3 regions of the Paenibacillus cucumis (ex Kampfer et al. 2016) genome follow, and region 1 is predicted to be linked to each of the others. Evidence: riboswitches for the same ligand, from Rfam matches in the RefSeq annotation. Region 1 holds a riboswitch; each other region holds the start of a gene.
The links. A riboswitch is a leader RNA that binds a small molecule or an ion and turns the genes downstream of it on or off. The one in region 1 is predicted to bind S-adenosylmethionine.
Positions count from the first base shown of each region.

Region 2: it holds a riboswitch for S-adenosylmethionine, as region 1 does, so the genes downstream of both, metA (homoserine O-acetyltransferase MetA) here and H7T88_RS19675 (methionine ABC transporter ATP-binding protein) in region 1, are expected to answer to the same signal.
Region 3: it holds a riboswitch for S-adenosylmethionine, as region 1 does, so the genes downstream of both, mmuP (S-methylmethionine permease) here and H7T88_RS19675 (methionine ABC transporter ATP-binding protein) in region 1, are expected to answer to the same signal.

Region 1 covers NZ_JACLIC010000033.1:65,037-69,635, forward strand. The annotation lists gene H7T88_RS19665 (MetQ/NlpA family ABC transporter substrate-binding protein) at 1-212, opposite strand, end outside; gene H7T88_RS19670 (methionine ABC transporter permease) at 253-912, opposite strand; gene H7T88_RS19675 (methionine ABC transporter ATP-binding protein) at 912-1,946, opposite strand; SAM riboswitch class I at 2,068-2,207, opposite strand; gene H7T88_RS19680 (Cthe_2314 family HEPN domain-containing protein) at 2,379-3,098, opposite strand; gene H7T88_RS19685 (COX15/CtaA family protein) at 3,363-4,301, opposite strand.
Region 2 covers NZ_JACLIC010000002.1:4,936-9,534, reverse strand. The annotation lists gene H7T88_RS00050 (aminotransferase class I/II-fold pyridoxal phosphate-dependent enzyme) at 1-1,109, opposite strand, end outside; gene metA (homoserine O-acetyltransferase MetA) at 1,134-2,051, opposite strand; SAM riboswitch class I at 2,178-2,302, opposite strand; gene corA (magnesium/cobalt transporter CorA) at 2,762-3,697, shown strand; gene H7T88_RS00035 (HRDC domain-containing protein) at 3,798-4,599, opposite strand, start outside.
Region 3 covers NZ_JACLIC010000006.1:61,292-65,890, reverse strand. The annotation lists gene mmuM (homocysteine S-methyltransferase) at 1-113, opposite strand, end outside; gene mmuP (S-methylmethionine permease) at 110-1,504, opposite strand; SAM riboswitch class I at 1,597-1,698, opposite strand; gene H7T88_RS02890 (Ger(x)C family spore germination protein) at 1,836-3,038, opposite strand; gene H7T88_RS02885 (GerAB/ArcD/ProY family transporter) at 3,035-4,135, opposite strand; gene H7T88_RS02880 (spore germination protein) at 4,221-4,599, opposite strand, start outside.

The DNA of each region.
Region 1 (4,599 bases):
ACTTGTAAACGAATGCCTTGTGCTTCAAGTTCAGGTTTGATGCTTTCCAGAATTTCAGCATGTGGTGTAGGCGAAGCACCGACTTTCAATTCAACGGTACGCGGAGCACCTGCTGCGTTATCCGCACCACTGTCGGATTTCTTGTTGTTGCCGCAAGCTGCGAGCACGGCAATCATCATCAAGCTGAGTAAAATAATAGACCATTTTTTCATCTGTAAAACCCCTTCGCATTTTTATTTTTCAATCTATCTGTTATTTCCGGGTGAAATAAATGACCAGACGATCGCCAATCATCTGTAAGAGCTGAACCAGTATAATCATGGATACAACAGAAATAATCATGATCTCATTCTGATATCGATAGTATCCATAGTTAATGGCCAGTGTACCCAGACCTCCACCGCCGACCATACCCGCCATGGCCGTATAGGACACCAACGTAACGATGGTAATTGTAATTCCGGCAAGCAAGCCAGGTAAAGCCTCAGGTAACAACACCCGTCTGACGATCTGAGCTGTAGATGCCCCCATTGCCTGAGCTGCTTCAATGACACCGCGGTCCACTTCACGTAAAGTATTCTCCACCAGACGTGCAAAATACGGAGCAGCCGAGATAACCAGCGGTGGAATGACACCAAGCACACCTGTAGCGGTGCCCACCAGCGTACGCGTAAACGGAATAAGAGCAACAATTAATATGATGAAAGGTACCGAACGTAAAATATTAACAATAACAGATAATATGATGTAGGTTAGCTTTGAACTAGGTGAAGCCGAACGGCCTGTCATAAACAGAATGACACCAAGGGGCAAACCCAAGAGAACAGTAAACAAACCGGATACAGCAAGAATCTGCAATGTTTCAATGGAGGCCGTACCGACCTCTTCCCAGCGTACTTTGGAAAAATCCATTATCGGAGCACCTCCACATCAAGTCCTTCTGCGGTTAGTTCAGACAAGGTCTGTTCAATCGCAGCGGAGTCACCTTCAAAACGTACCGTCAGTTGACCGTAAGGAACCTGCTTGATTGTAGAGATTGTACCTTGCAGAATAGCGAAATCCACACCTGTTTTACGAACTGTTCTCGACAGAATCGCCTCATAGGTTTTATCTCCAAGAAATGAAACCTTCACTAACTTGGAAGAAACACCTGCTGGCAACTCCGTCCCTGCATTTGCCATAACCGTTTCCTCCAGTGCCAGTCCACCTTCGCTGTCACGTGAGACAAAATCCCGCGTGATCGCATGTTGCGGTTTCAGGAACACTTCCGTCACTGGGCCTTGCTCCACGATGCCACCTTGATGGATAACGGCTACCCGGTCGCAAATGTTCTGGATGACATGCATCTCGTGTGTAATCAGCACAATGGTCAGATTATACTTTTCATTAATATCCAGCAATAACTTCAGAATCGAATTTGTTGTTTGCGGATCAAGTGCCGAAGTTGCCTCATCACAAAGAAGTACACTCGGGTCACTTGCCAGAGCTCTCGCTATCCCTACCCGTTGCTTCTGTCCGCCAGACAGCTGTGCCGGATATTTGCTGCTATGCTGCTCCAGACCAACCAGAGCGAGCATTTCCTTCACCTTGCGATCAATCGCATCCTTAGGTGTGTTGACCAGTTTTAAAGGGAAAGCCACATTGTCGTATACCGTTGCGGAAGACAGCAGATTAAAATGCTGAAAGATCATACCAATCTTGCGTCTTTGCTGCTGTAGTTCACTTTTGCTAAGCTCAGTCAGGTTAATACCATCGACCCAAACCTCACCTTCTGTCGGGCGCTCAAGTAAATTGATACATCGGATCAATGTGCTTTTCCCTGCACCTGAGTGACCAATAACTCCAAAAATCTCACCCTTCTGAATCTTCAGATCAAGGTGTGACAACGCCGTCGTTGTTTTGGCACGTCTGCCATATGTTTTGGTTAATCCAACCAATTCAATCACTAATACTGCTCCTTCCCCATCACCTACATATATCTTTACCCGAAGGAAGGGAAAACTCCCCGTTCTACGCAAAAAAAGAGCCCTTTGCAGATACAAAGATGGCTCTTCACGTGAAATGACCTTCTCATCTGCCAAAATCATGTGCAACATGATTCTGTAGGAATTAGCACCTAACATCAACAAGGATAACCATTCATGTCATCATCGTTGATCGGTTGCCGGGCTTCATCGGGCCTGTCCCTCCGCCACTCTCGATAAGAGAAATATAAAGTTGTAGGATTATATAGTTTCATGTAGTTCGTCAAGTATAATGACCGAACTGCATCAAATGCTGTATTGAAGACACGATTCCATGTAAGATTCGATCTGGAACTCAGTATAATCAAAGTATTCCGATTTGTCAAATGGTATTATTTAAAATCATTGCTATACCTAATGTTTCAAAATCTGTTTACGCCAGATTCGATTGATGTATCGATAGGCCATATTCAGTGTTTCACAGACCATATCTACACCTTGCTGCATCTCGAGAAGATGCTGATCCAGATCCTCCAGCTTCACTTTGCCACGCAACGTCTGATGTAACTGCCACAAATCATCCTGCATTTCCGAATTCATGTAATGAATCTCCATATTACGTCGCTTTCGCAATCTGCTCATCGGTTCTCGGTACGCTTCCTTAATCTTAATTAATTGCTGCGCCAACTCATGATGATCCCGATAATATTCGAATTGCCTCAGAACGGTATAATAGGAGAAATGCACTTTGGTTTTGGATGTATTTAGTTGGAAAACTTCATTCAAGACCGTACCCAATTTGTCCAGAATCGCGAAGCACCGAATAAAGGCATCTTTATAAAAATAAACGTACCGGGCATACTCAGATTTCTCAGCAGAACTCATATCGCGCGTTGAACCTGCAACTACTTTTTTACGAAAATGTGCGGCGGCAAAATAACTCTGCTCCAGTTCATCCAACGAAGAGATTAGTCCCTGTGTCCATACATACAGCTTCCGATAATCATGGTTCGGATCATGATCCACATACATCTGTTTTTCAAAAGACTCCAGTGTAAACGCCATGGTATCCATGGCTTGTTTCAGTTTCCCTTGATTCACTCGTGGCTTTTCTCCCAGTAACGTACGTAGCATAGAAGACCTCCTCTTTCCACTGATGATGCAAAATATATATGTTTTCACAGCTGTTGAACAGCTGAAGATGAATTAAAGCGCTATGTGACGTTCGGTTAATCGTTACAACTTGATTTAGGTTGCCCTGCTACCTCCGACATCAAACAAAAGTCCACCTCTCCAATGATCTACATCACCGGATGGTGGACTTTCCAACATGGCCCAGCGCAGCTTCAGGACAATGTAATAAACTCACTTTTTTTAAACACTAAATTCATAAGCTGTTTAGAAACGGTTCACCGGGCGGTGCAGCTTGTACACAAGGAAGCTCATATAGGTCAAGATACCGAACAGTATAGCGATATCCAGCATATGTGCCAGCGCCACAAACATGTAAACTTCCGGGCGATTAATCGTCCACATCATGAACATACCGATAACCACTTGCAACAGAATTAAAACGACGGATAACACACCGAGTGTCCGCAATTCACGGTTGTCCGGGTGTTTACGGTAAGCAAAATGTCCTAGGATCGCGATTACGATCACGAGTGACACAGCTGCCAGACGATGGGCAAAGGCCACAGCTACCCCGCCAGAAAGTTCAGGCACAATCTGCCCATTACATAGCGGGAATCCGGAACACCCGCCAGCCGAATTCGTATGGCTTACAAATGCGCCTGTGTACACGACCAGGTACGTATAGATGGTTGAAAACCAGACCAGGTTACGAAATCCCTTACTAACGCGCGGATACTGGTTCAGACGTTCCAAACCGCCATATCTCGCCTCTTGCCTAATCCCGAGAGCCATCATCAATGAACTGGCAAAAGCAATGAGTGCGAACCCAAAGTGTAGAGCCATGACCGCGGAAGATTGCGAGAACACAACGGCGAAAGCGCCCATGATTCCCTGAATAATCACAAATAAAAGGGTTAGAAACGAGAACAATTGCAAATCACGACGCTGTTTGCCAAAGCGTAAGAAGGCAACAAAAGATGCGATGGACAGTAGTCCTGCCAGTGCGCTGACAGCACGGTGGGAATATTCAATCAGAGAGGCAACAGTATGTGCTGGTACAAGCTTACCGTTACATAAAGGCCACTGTGTTCCGCAGCCAAGGCCCGATTCGGTTTTCGTCACGATCCCGCCGCCAAAGGTAGCCAGGAACATAACGAGACAGGTCAATACGGTTAACCATTTAAACAATGTTAAGTGCTTCAATTTTTTCTCACCCGCTGTTGGTTTAAGATGGCGAAGAAGTTTCTTCGCTTGATAATCAATGCCGATTCATTATTGTTGCTAGTGTTGTTTCCATAAGAAGGCTCATTACAGCACTTGTTTTGTACTTTGACACTAATTTCACAACTAAATCCATTATACCGGATAAAAGCATCATTGACGCCGCGCTTTGTGACAAAATGTTAACGTCTATTAAAATTTTGACCAGCAGGTCATTATATTTCGAATTTATGTATGTAGGCCCCTACCCATCTCGGTAGCCTTAAGCTACTCACCTCAA
Region 2 (4,599 bases), on a different contig from region 1:
GCATGTTCGATGCCTACCGAGAAGCGAAGCAGACGATCGTCCACACCTACAGCGTCGCGAATTTCAAGCGGAATATCCGCATGGGTCTGTACCGCAGGATAGGTCATGAGTGATTCTACACCACCGAGACTTTCTGCAAATGCAATCAATTGGATATGACGCAGCAATGGCTCAACATAGCGTGCATCCTTCACTTTAAACGAAAAAATGCCTGTATTGCCGGAAGACTGCTTACGCTGAACTTCATATCCAGGGTGATCGGACAAACCAGGGTGGAACACTTCAGCTACAGCCGGATGTTCCAAGAGGAACTTCGCAATCGTTAGGGCGTTATATTCATGACGTTCCATGCGAAGAGCCAGTGTTTTCATGCCTTTCATCAATTGATATGAATCACTCGGTGATAACACAGCTCCAATGGAATTATGAAGGAACGCCATCTCGGCAGACAAGGCTTCACCTTTGGTGATGATCAATCCAGCGAGCACATCATTATGTCCGCCCAGATATTTAGTCGCACTATGGATGATAATATCGGCACCAAGTTCAATCGGACGCTGGAAGAATGGAGTCAGTAGCGTATTATCTACAATGGTTAATAGATTGTGTTTTTTCGCCCAAGAAGCAACAGCTTGAATGTCCGTAATCATCATGAGCGGATTAGTTGGTGTCTCGATGAAAACAGCCTTTGTATTCGGCTGACGGATGTTCTCCAATGCTTCCAGATCGTTCGTATCTACATAACTTGCGGTTACACCGAACCGGGATAAAATCCGTTCCAACAGGCGATATGTACCGCCATACAGGTCAAGAGAAACGATCAGGTGATCCCCTTGGCCGAACATCGCAAAGATCGTTTGCAGTGCTGCCATGCCCGAGCTACAAGCAAAACCTGCATCACCGGACTCCAGAGCCGCTGCTGCTTCCTCTAACACTTTGCGCGTTGGGTTTGTTGTACGGATGTAATCAAACCCCGTGCTTTGTCCCAGCTTCGGGTGACGAAACGCAGTGGATTGATAGATCGGAAAGTTAACAGCACCTGTTACGGGTTCATTGATGGACCCAATTTGAGCTAAACGGCTTTCAATTTTCAACTTGTTATCTTCCATTACTGCATCCTCCTGTAATCTTGATTAGATTTGTGGGCCAATATCGTAAGGGGTTTCCTGATACACATAGTAATTGAGCCAGTTAGAGAATAATAAGTTAGCGTGTGCACGCCATGTAGCCGGAGGTATCCGAGAAGGATCGTCCTTTGGATAGTAGTACTTCGGCAGCGCGATGTCCAATCCCTTGGCAACATCACGGTCATATTCCCATTTCAATGAAAACGGATCATACTCGGCATGTCCTGTGGCAAAAATTTGCTTACCGTCCTTGGTGGCAACCAGGAATACTCCTGCTTCTTCGGACTCTGCCAAAATTTCGAGTTTATCATTTTTCTCAATATCCTCACGTCTTACCTCCGTGTGACGGGAGTGTGGAACGTTGAACACTTCATCAAATCCACGCAGTATCGGAACATGAGGTTTGTTGATCGTATGCGGGAATACGCCAAAACACTTTTCATCCAGCGGAACTTTGGGTACATCAAAATGGTGGTATAGACCTGCTTGAGAAGCCCAACATATATGCATCGTCGAAGTTACATTCGTTTTGGTCCATTCAAAGATTTCCTGAATCTCTTCCCAATAATTCACGTCCTCAAAATCCATTTGCTCTACCGGTGCACCGGTAATGATCATCCCGTCAAAACGGCGATGCTGGATCTCATCAAATGTTTTATAAAACAGATCCAAGTATTCTTGAGATGTGTTCTTGGAAGTGTGGGATTTGGGGTGTACCAGCACAACATCCACTTGAATCGGTGTATTACCTACCAGACGAAGCAATTGCGTTTCCGTCGTTTCCTTCGTAGGCATCAGATTCAGTATGGCGATCCGGAGCGGACGAATATCCTGCTTGTATGCGGATGATTCGTCCATGACGAAAATATTCTCGCTCTCAAGCACTTCTTTGGCTGGTAATGTGTCTGGAATTTTAATTGGCATAGTGAGTTGACTCCTCCTTTTTCATGGGTCGCATCTGGTGCGAAAATCACGCTCTGAGAAGCTCTGCATATGACAAAGACCTCTCTCGGATTCCGAGAAAGGTCATATGTAAACAGATATGCGCCTCTCTCATCTCTCAGTTACAACAGCATCACAAGGATGCTTGGTCGCTGCAAGAATTAGCACCGTGCGTTATATCGCCGGTTGCCGGGTTTCATCGGGCTGGTCCCTCCACCTACTCTTGATAAGATTTCGCTGTATTCAATTTTAATTCAGATATATTAACTTTTACTTTAAAACATTACTGCCCTCACGTCAAGAACCAGTTGATTGGTTTTGAACCTAAACTCGGAACCGTTCATCATCCGTTGTCATACACTGCCTCAGAGCGTGAAATAGACACATTTTTGCGCTTGAAAGCACCCTAGACCAGCGGTATACTAGACAAGTGTTTATAAGCCCTTATGTGAGAGGTGACATATTAAATGGATGGCGACCCGAGGCCCAACTGGCAGTCGAATTCCGAACAACTGCATAGAGAATTGACATCAGCATGTCGGCAGCGGGACGTTTCTTCCGTTTGATTATAGATTGATGACGCAGTACAGTCCTGATAACAGGCTCCGCTGCCGACCGGCTGATCTGTTCTTTTGCGCCCATATTAACGATGAAAATCCGCCAAGACGGCGGGTGCAGAAGGAGTAGATAACATGAAAATCCGGTTGGTTAACAACGGTGTATTTATCCCGGTGGATGACATTCAGCAAGCGCTGACTCCACCAGCAGAAGGATTCTACTGGATTGATGCGGACGTGGACGATTTGGCTGTACTTCAGCCGCTGTTCTCCATGCATGATCTGGCTGTTGAAGATTGCTTGAGTGATGAAGAACAGCGTCCGAAGATTGAGATTTATGAGAACCATTATTTTATCGTGATTAATAGCATTCGTTTCGATGATGAAGAGATCTTCCTGCGTGCAGTCAATCTCTTTCTCGGTAGACATTTTATCATTACGGTTACCAAACAAAAGATCAGCGAACTACGTACATTGAAGCCGATTCTCTGGGAACAGGAAATCAGCAGTCCAGATCGTCTTCTCTACTTGCTTGTTGACTTGATTGTGGACAATTACTTCACCGTTGGTGATCGAATTGAAGCGCGAATTGAGAAACTTGAGGAAGACATTCTGATGCATACCAAAAAGTCACATCTGAATGAGATTATCGGTCTGCGAAGCGAGATTTTGTGGCTGAAAAAAGTACTGGGACCTCAAAAGGAGGTCATCAATACACTCAACAAAAAAGATCTGCGTCTCATTGATGATCAGCTGCAAAAATATTTCAGCGACATTTACGAGAACGCCGTAAAAATATCGGAAACCTTTGAAACGTACCGCGATCTGATGGGCAACTTGCGAGAAGCCTACCAGTCCAGTATCGCTAACCGCGCGAATGAGATCATGCGTGTGTTTACCGCCATCACCACCGTGTTCATGCCTCTGACCGTTATCACCGGTATTTATGGAATGAACTTTGACAACATGCCTGAATTACATTGGAAATACGGGTATTATGCTGTTATCGGCCTGATGATTACACTCGGCCTGACGATGTTCTTTATTTTCCGTAAAAAAGACTGGATCTGAAACGACCGCTATATCATACCATTTAAAGAATAAGACGAAGCGCTCCTTCACAGGGACGACTTCGTCTTTTTTAATATCACCGCCTCACGGCGTATTTTAGCTAACCAACATTACGCTCTGTTTCAGTATGTCTCCGAAAACGGATGCGTATCATCCGTAACCGTTCATAAACTTGCTCCAAGCTCCCTCCTTCAGGGCGCTCTCCTCCGTAAACTTTATGTAACACAGGCTTCAGAAATGTATCTCCTAACTCCTCATATGCATTCCATACCGCCTCTTGTTCAGTCTCAGGCATAACAGCCAGTTCTACATCCAGCAATGAATCCGTGTCATACCCTTCCAGATCCAATGTTTCGAGCAGTTCGATTAATTCACGCCGGGTTAGACCAGATCGATTCACGATCTCTTCTAAGGTTTGTCCCTCTTTCATGCCTTCCAGCACGTGCTTACGCGTAATGAATTTATCCAGTTCCTGCTTGTACTTCTGCTCTTTCTGCTTATATAACCAACTTTCGTACTCTTCTTCTTGCAATACGATGTACACCCAGTCTAACGGAAAAGGTCTCGATTGTTCGATTCCACTCATCATTTCAAGCCATTCCAGCCCATATTCTGCTGCTTTGCTCTCACCAACACCCGGCAGTTGCATCAGCTCATCCATCGTATGTGGAACAAACGCACTGATCAGCCGCAACAAACGATTCGTCGCTACAAAATAAGGAGCCTTCCGATCCGAAGCCGCTTTTTGCCTGCGCCATGTGCATAAATCCTCATACAATTGTTCATTTCCGTATAATTCACTAAAACAATGCAGACGCTGGCCTGCATAACTACGTAGCTTCAGATCCTCATTTTCGTTGTACAACCCATGCATCAATGGACGATACCCTTCGCTCATCTGC
Region 3 (4,599 bases), on a different contig from region 1:
CAGCCATGCTGTTCCAGTTCCGTCGCCAGTGCTCCATCCAGAATCATAATTCGATACTCGTCCAGAATACGTTGAACCACATTTATATCATTCGTTTGCTCACGTTGAGTCATGAAGTCAGCCCTCTTTTCTTCTTCGTACGATCCGTCCAATAATACACGATATAACACAAAATAATGAATGGAATACCACAGTATAAAGCAATCCGCTGTGTTGGGTCAAAAGCGATACCTATGCAGGATGCGAGGCACAATACAAATGAAACGATAGGCACAAATGGATACAGCGGCGTTCGGTAAACCAGGTCTTTCACGTCATGTCCTTCCCGCAGATACTGTCTACGGAACATGTATTGAGACACGCTGATGCTCATCCAGACAACTACCACAGCAAGACCCGAGATGGATACAAGTGTAATATAGACCGTCCCGGGTGCAATGATGCTGGACAATAAAGCCAGTGCTCCACCAGCCATGCTGAGCACAAGCGCATTGAAAGGTACTCCGCGTTTCGTCAGGCGCGCAAACCATGGAGAGATCGTCTTTTTATCCGCCAATGACCAGAGCATCCGTGATGAAGCATATAACCCCGAATTCGCTGCCGATAGAATCGCCGTTAAAATAACAAAGTTCATGATGTCGGCGGCATATGGAACACCGATCCGCTCCATGACAGCAACGAACGGACTCTCCAGCACGCTCGCATCTGACATCGGCAACAAAGCAGACAGAATAACGATCGTGCCAATAAAGAAAATAATCAAACGCCACAGCGTGGTGTGAATGGCCTTCGGAATGGTTTTTTCCGGATTTTCCGTTTCGCCTGCGGCAATACCAATCAGTTCCGTACCCGAAAAGGCAAAATTGACCGCCAGCATCGTCATCAGAATCGCAGTTGCCCCGTATGGGAACCACCCAGACGCTGTAATGTTGGAAAAGAACGGAGCCGGTTCAGCATTTGCCATCGGAATAATACCAAACATGGCAGCACCACCAAGAATAATAAAGATGACAATCGTCATCACTTTCACCAAGGAGAACCAAAATTCTGATTCGGCAAAAAGTTTTACCGTGAACGCATTAAACAGGAAGATCATCACGGCAAACAACGCACTCCAGATCCAGACGTTCACAGACGGAAACCAGCGTTGCATAAGCAGTCCTGCGGCTGTAAATTCTGATCCGAGCGCTACGGTCCAAGTAAGCCAGTACAGCCAGGCCACCGTGTATCCTGTCGCTGGTCCAATGTATTTAGCCGCATAACTATGGAATGCACCCGTCTCCGGCATATGCACAGACAGTTCGCCAAGACAGAGCATCACCAGGTACACCACCAAAGCACCGATCAAATAGGACAAAATCGTACCGAGCGGTCCGGCTTGTTGAATGGTATACCCTGAGCTAAGGAACAGTCCTGTTCCTATGACGCCACCAAGAGAGAGCATAACTACATGCCTCGTTTGCATTTTTCGCTGAAATTGGCCTTTATCGTTACTATTCTCCATATAACCTGCTCCCTGCTTCTTCATCCAGAACAAACAAAAAAGACCCACTCTTTCCTGAAGAGTGCGCCGTAACTGACAAATAAAAACAAACGCTCCTATCTATCAGGCTTTCACCCGCTGGAATTAGCACAGTATCCTTCAGATCTGTTGCTGAGGTTTCTAAGGGCCAGTCCCTCCACCTCTCTGGATAAGAAAATGATTTTGTATAACTATATCGACTGCTGCCTGATGTGTCAACATTTAAATAAACACGATAACCGACCCAAGCAGAGCTTTCCATATTCTTGTGCTGAAATTAACACATAAAGTTTTTGCGAACGGGAGTATAGAGCTACTCTGTAGAGGAACCCGGATTTATAATACTCGTTTTAATCTCATAGGTAATAGGTACTGTCGCAAACACTTCATCCCAGTTATCTTTTACCTTTTTCCACGTTTTTGGATAATGGATGCGAATGCTGTCCCGAAAACCGGCAACGTCAGCTTTATACGTATGCTGGAGTTTATAGAGCATTTGATCGATCTGTTGATCTACGATTTTGGCAAAATCCTTCTCCAGTTCCTTCAGATAGGCTCCCTTCTCTTCTTTTTCAGGGGAACGCCAATCCTCCATTAGCCAGCCTTCGGACTCTGCCTTGACGTGAAATGAGATGTCCCCTCGAACTACCTTCGGAATGATTTTTGTGGTCTTTTTCTTAATTTCATAGAGGACAGTGAAGCCTTCTTTACTGTATGTTTTAATGACCCCGCCCGCCTTTTCCTTGGGCTTAATCCAAGATAATGCTTCCAGGTCGGTTTGGCTAAGCTCCCCGATATATTTCGTTGTCTTCGCTTTAAAGATGCTGCCTCCTGAAAATTTATCCTCGCCATCTGCATTCAACACATTTTGAAGCAAAAAGCTGGATCCAGACTGCATCTCCGCATCCAGTTTGGCTAGCGAAACCGGCTCCAGTATCTTATTGGAGATGTACGAATTATTTGTGATACCCGTAAGATAAAAGGCTGGAATCCGGGAAGGATCTCTCGAAGTGAGTACATCCAGCGCACGGTGATGGCTAATCAGCACAAGGCAATTGGGGCGAATATCGTTATCCCGCAGCACAAAATCAAGCAACTGTTGTAGTCCATACTTTTTAGCAATATCTTTGGAAATCACGATAACTTTCAGATGATGTCCAATGAGCGGACGATCTCGGCGTAAGGAAAACTGACGAAATATTTGAAGCAACGAATCCCCGGTAAGTTGTTCATTGGAGTAGGATGATTTTCCAGAAGAAGGTGACCCTCCCTCATCGCTCTGCTGACCACTCGATTTCCCTGGAGCAATCTGAACGGTTGCGGTGACATTATCTTCTTTGGGATAGCCCCCTCCCTGGGCTGCTATTTTTTTCTCAAACTCGGTTTCCTTGCCAACATCAATGCCGAGACCAACATACAGGCTCAAATCCTCAATTTCCCGGCTGCTCCAGCACCCGGAGATCAGACCGAGAATCAGTAACGCAGAGATGATACGCATCCACCGGATTGGAATCATGCATGCTTACCTCCCTTTTTTCGAATAATGCTCAGCAGTAACAATACCAAAGGCATGATGGCAAACAAAACGACAGATGCATTGCCCAGCATGTCACCTAGTGCAAATGTTTCATATACATTTTTGGGAACCATGGCTGCCAAATAGATAAACGGTAGAAGACAGTACATAATGGTCCGCATCTTTTTAGCTTTAAACAGATCACGAATCCCCACAGAAGCGCAATAATGGGTGATGGCAAATGTAGAAAAAATCTGCAAAATCCAGATGACCAGCAATAATGATTCGAAGCGCTCAAAGATCAAACCCTGAATCTCAAAACTTCGAACCAGATCCAGCGTTGGCCAGGTTCTCGTTTTAATTCCATCGAGCGATAAACTGCCAACGACCATAACGACCGTGATCAAATAAATCGATGTAGATATGCCCAGCCCCCAAGTCATGGCCTTATTGCTTTTCTTCGGATTTTGCATATATGCCGTAATGACCAGCATCACTTCATAACCTGTATATGAGAGCAAGGAAGGTTTCAACCCTTTAACAACAGGCATGATGCCCTCTCCAAGTACAGGTCTGAGATTACCGATCTCGAACAACTGATTACTAAGCAAAATTTCCATCACAAATATGACCAAGGTAATCGGCAAAATGATCTCAAACACACGCACGATGACTGGAAGTCCGCCAGAGATCAGATAGATTCCAATCCACATAAACACCATCACAATGGCCCAAGTAGGGGTACGTTCGAGCAGATACATTCCGGTAACGTCAGCCATCACCCGAATTTCGAAGGCGGCAATCACCATAAAATAAAGAATGTTCGCAAAGCCCAGTATGTAAGCAATCGGGCGCCCCGTAATTTCCCGAGTGAATTGGAAAACGGTCTTTTCCGGGAAACGTCGGCATAAGGTCACCAGAATGATTCCCACACCCGTGATAATCAGCCCGGAGAGGAGGATAGAAATCCATACGTCAGGTGTTCCGACAGCTTTGCTGGTTGTCCTAGGCAGTGTCAATATGCCTGCACCAAGCATATAATTGACGATAATGACCACGGCTTGTGTCGTGCTTATTTTTACTTGGGAGTCATTCACTTCTTAGCACCTCCAGACCATCTGTGGATTGTACGAAACTGGACTGCACAGAACTGCTTTGCACGAAAATCCACTTCAAACTTCATTATTTCTTCCGATCATCATCGGTCGGATTCATCATGGCAGGGCGTCTTCTCATCATGTTAAGCGGAGCGCGGATGACAAAATCCTTCCAATCACTCAAATGATACGGAACCGCTGGCGCGATGTAAGGCACTCCGAAGCTGGATAGTCGAGCCAGATGTGTGCACATCAGCAAGAAGAACATGACCACACCATACAATCCCATCACCGCGGCACTAAACATGGCGGCAAAACGGAGCAAACGGAGCGTCAATCCCGCACTATACACTGGAATGGTGAAGGACGAAATCGCTGTGACCGCTACAACAATAACTAGAAATTGGCTTATAATACCTGCCTGTACTGCTGCCTGACCGATGATCAGACCACCAACGATTCCC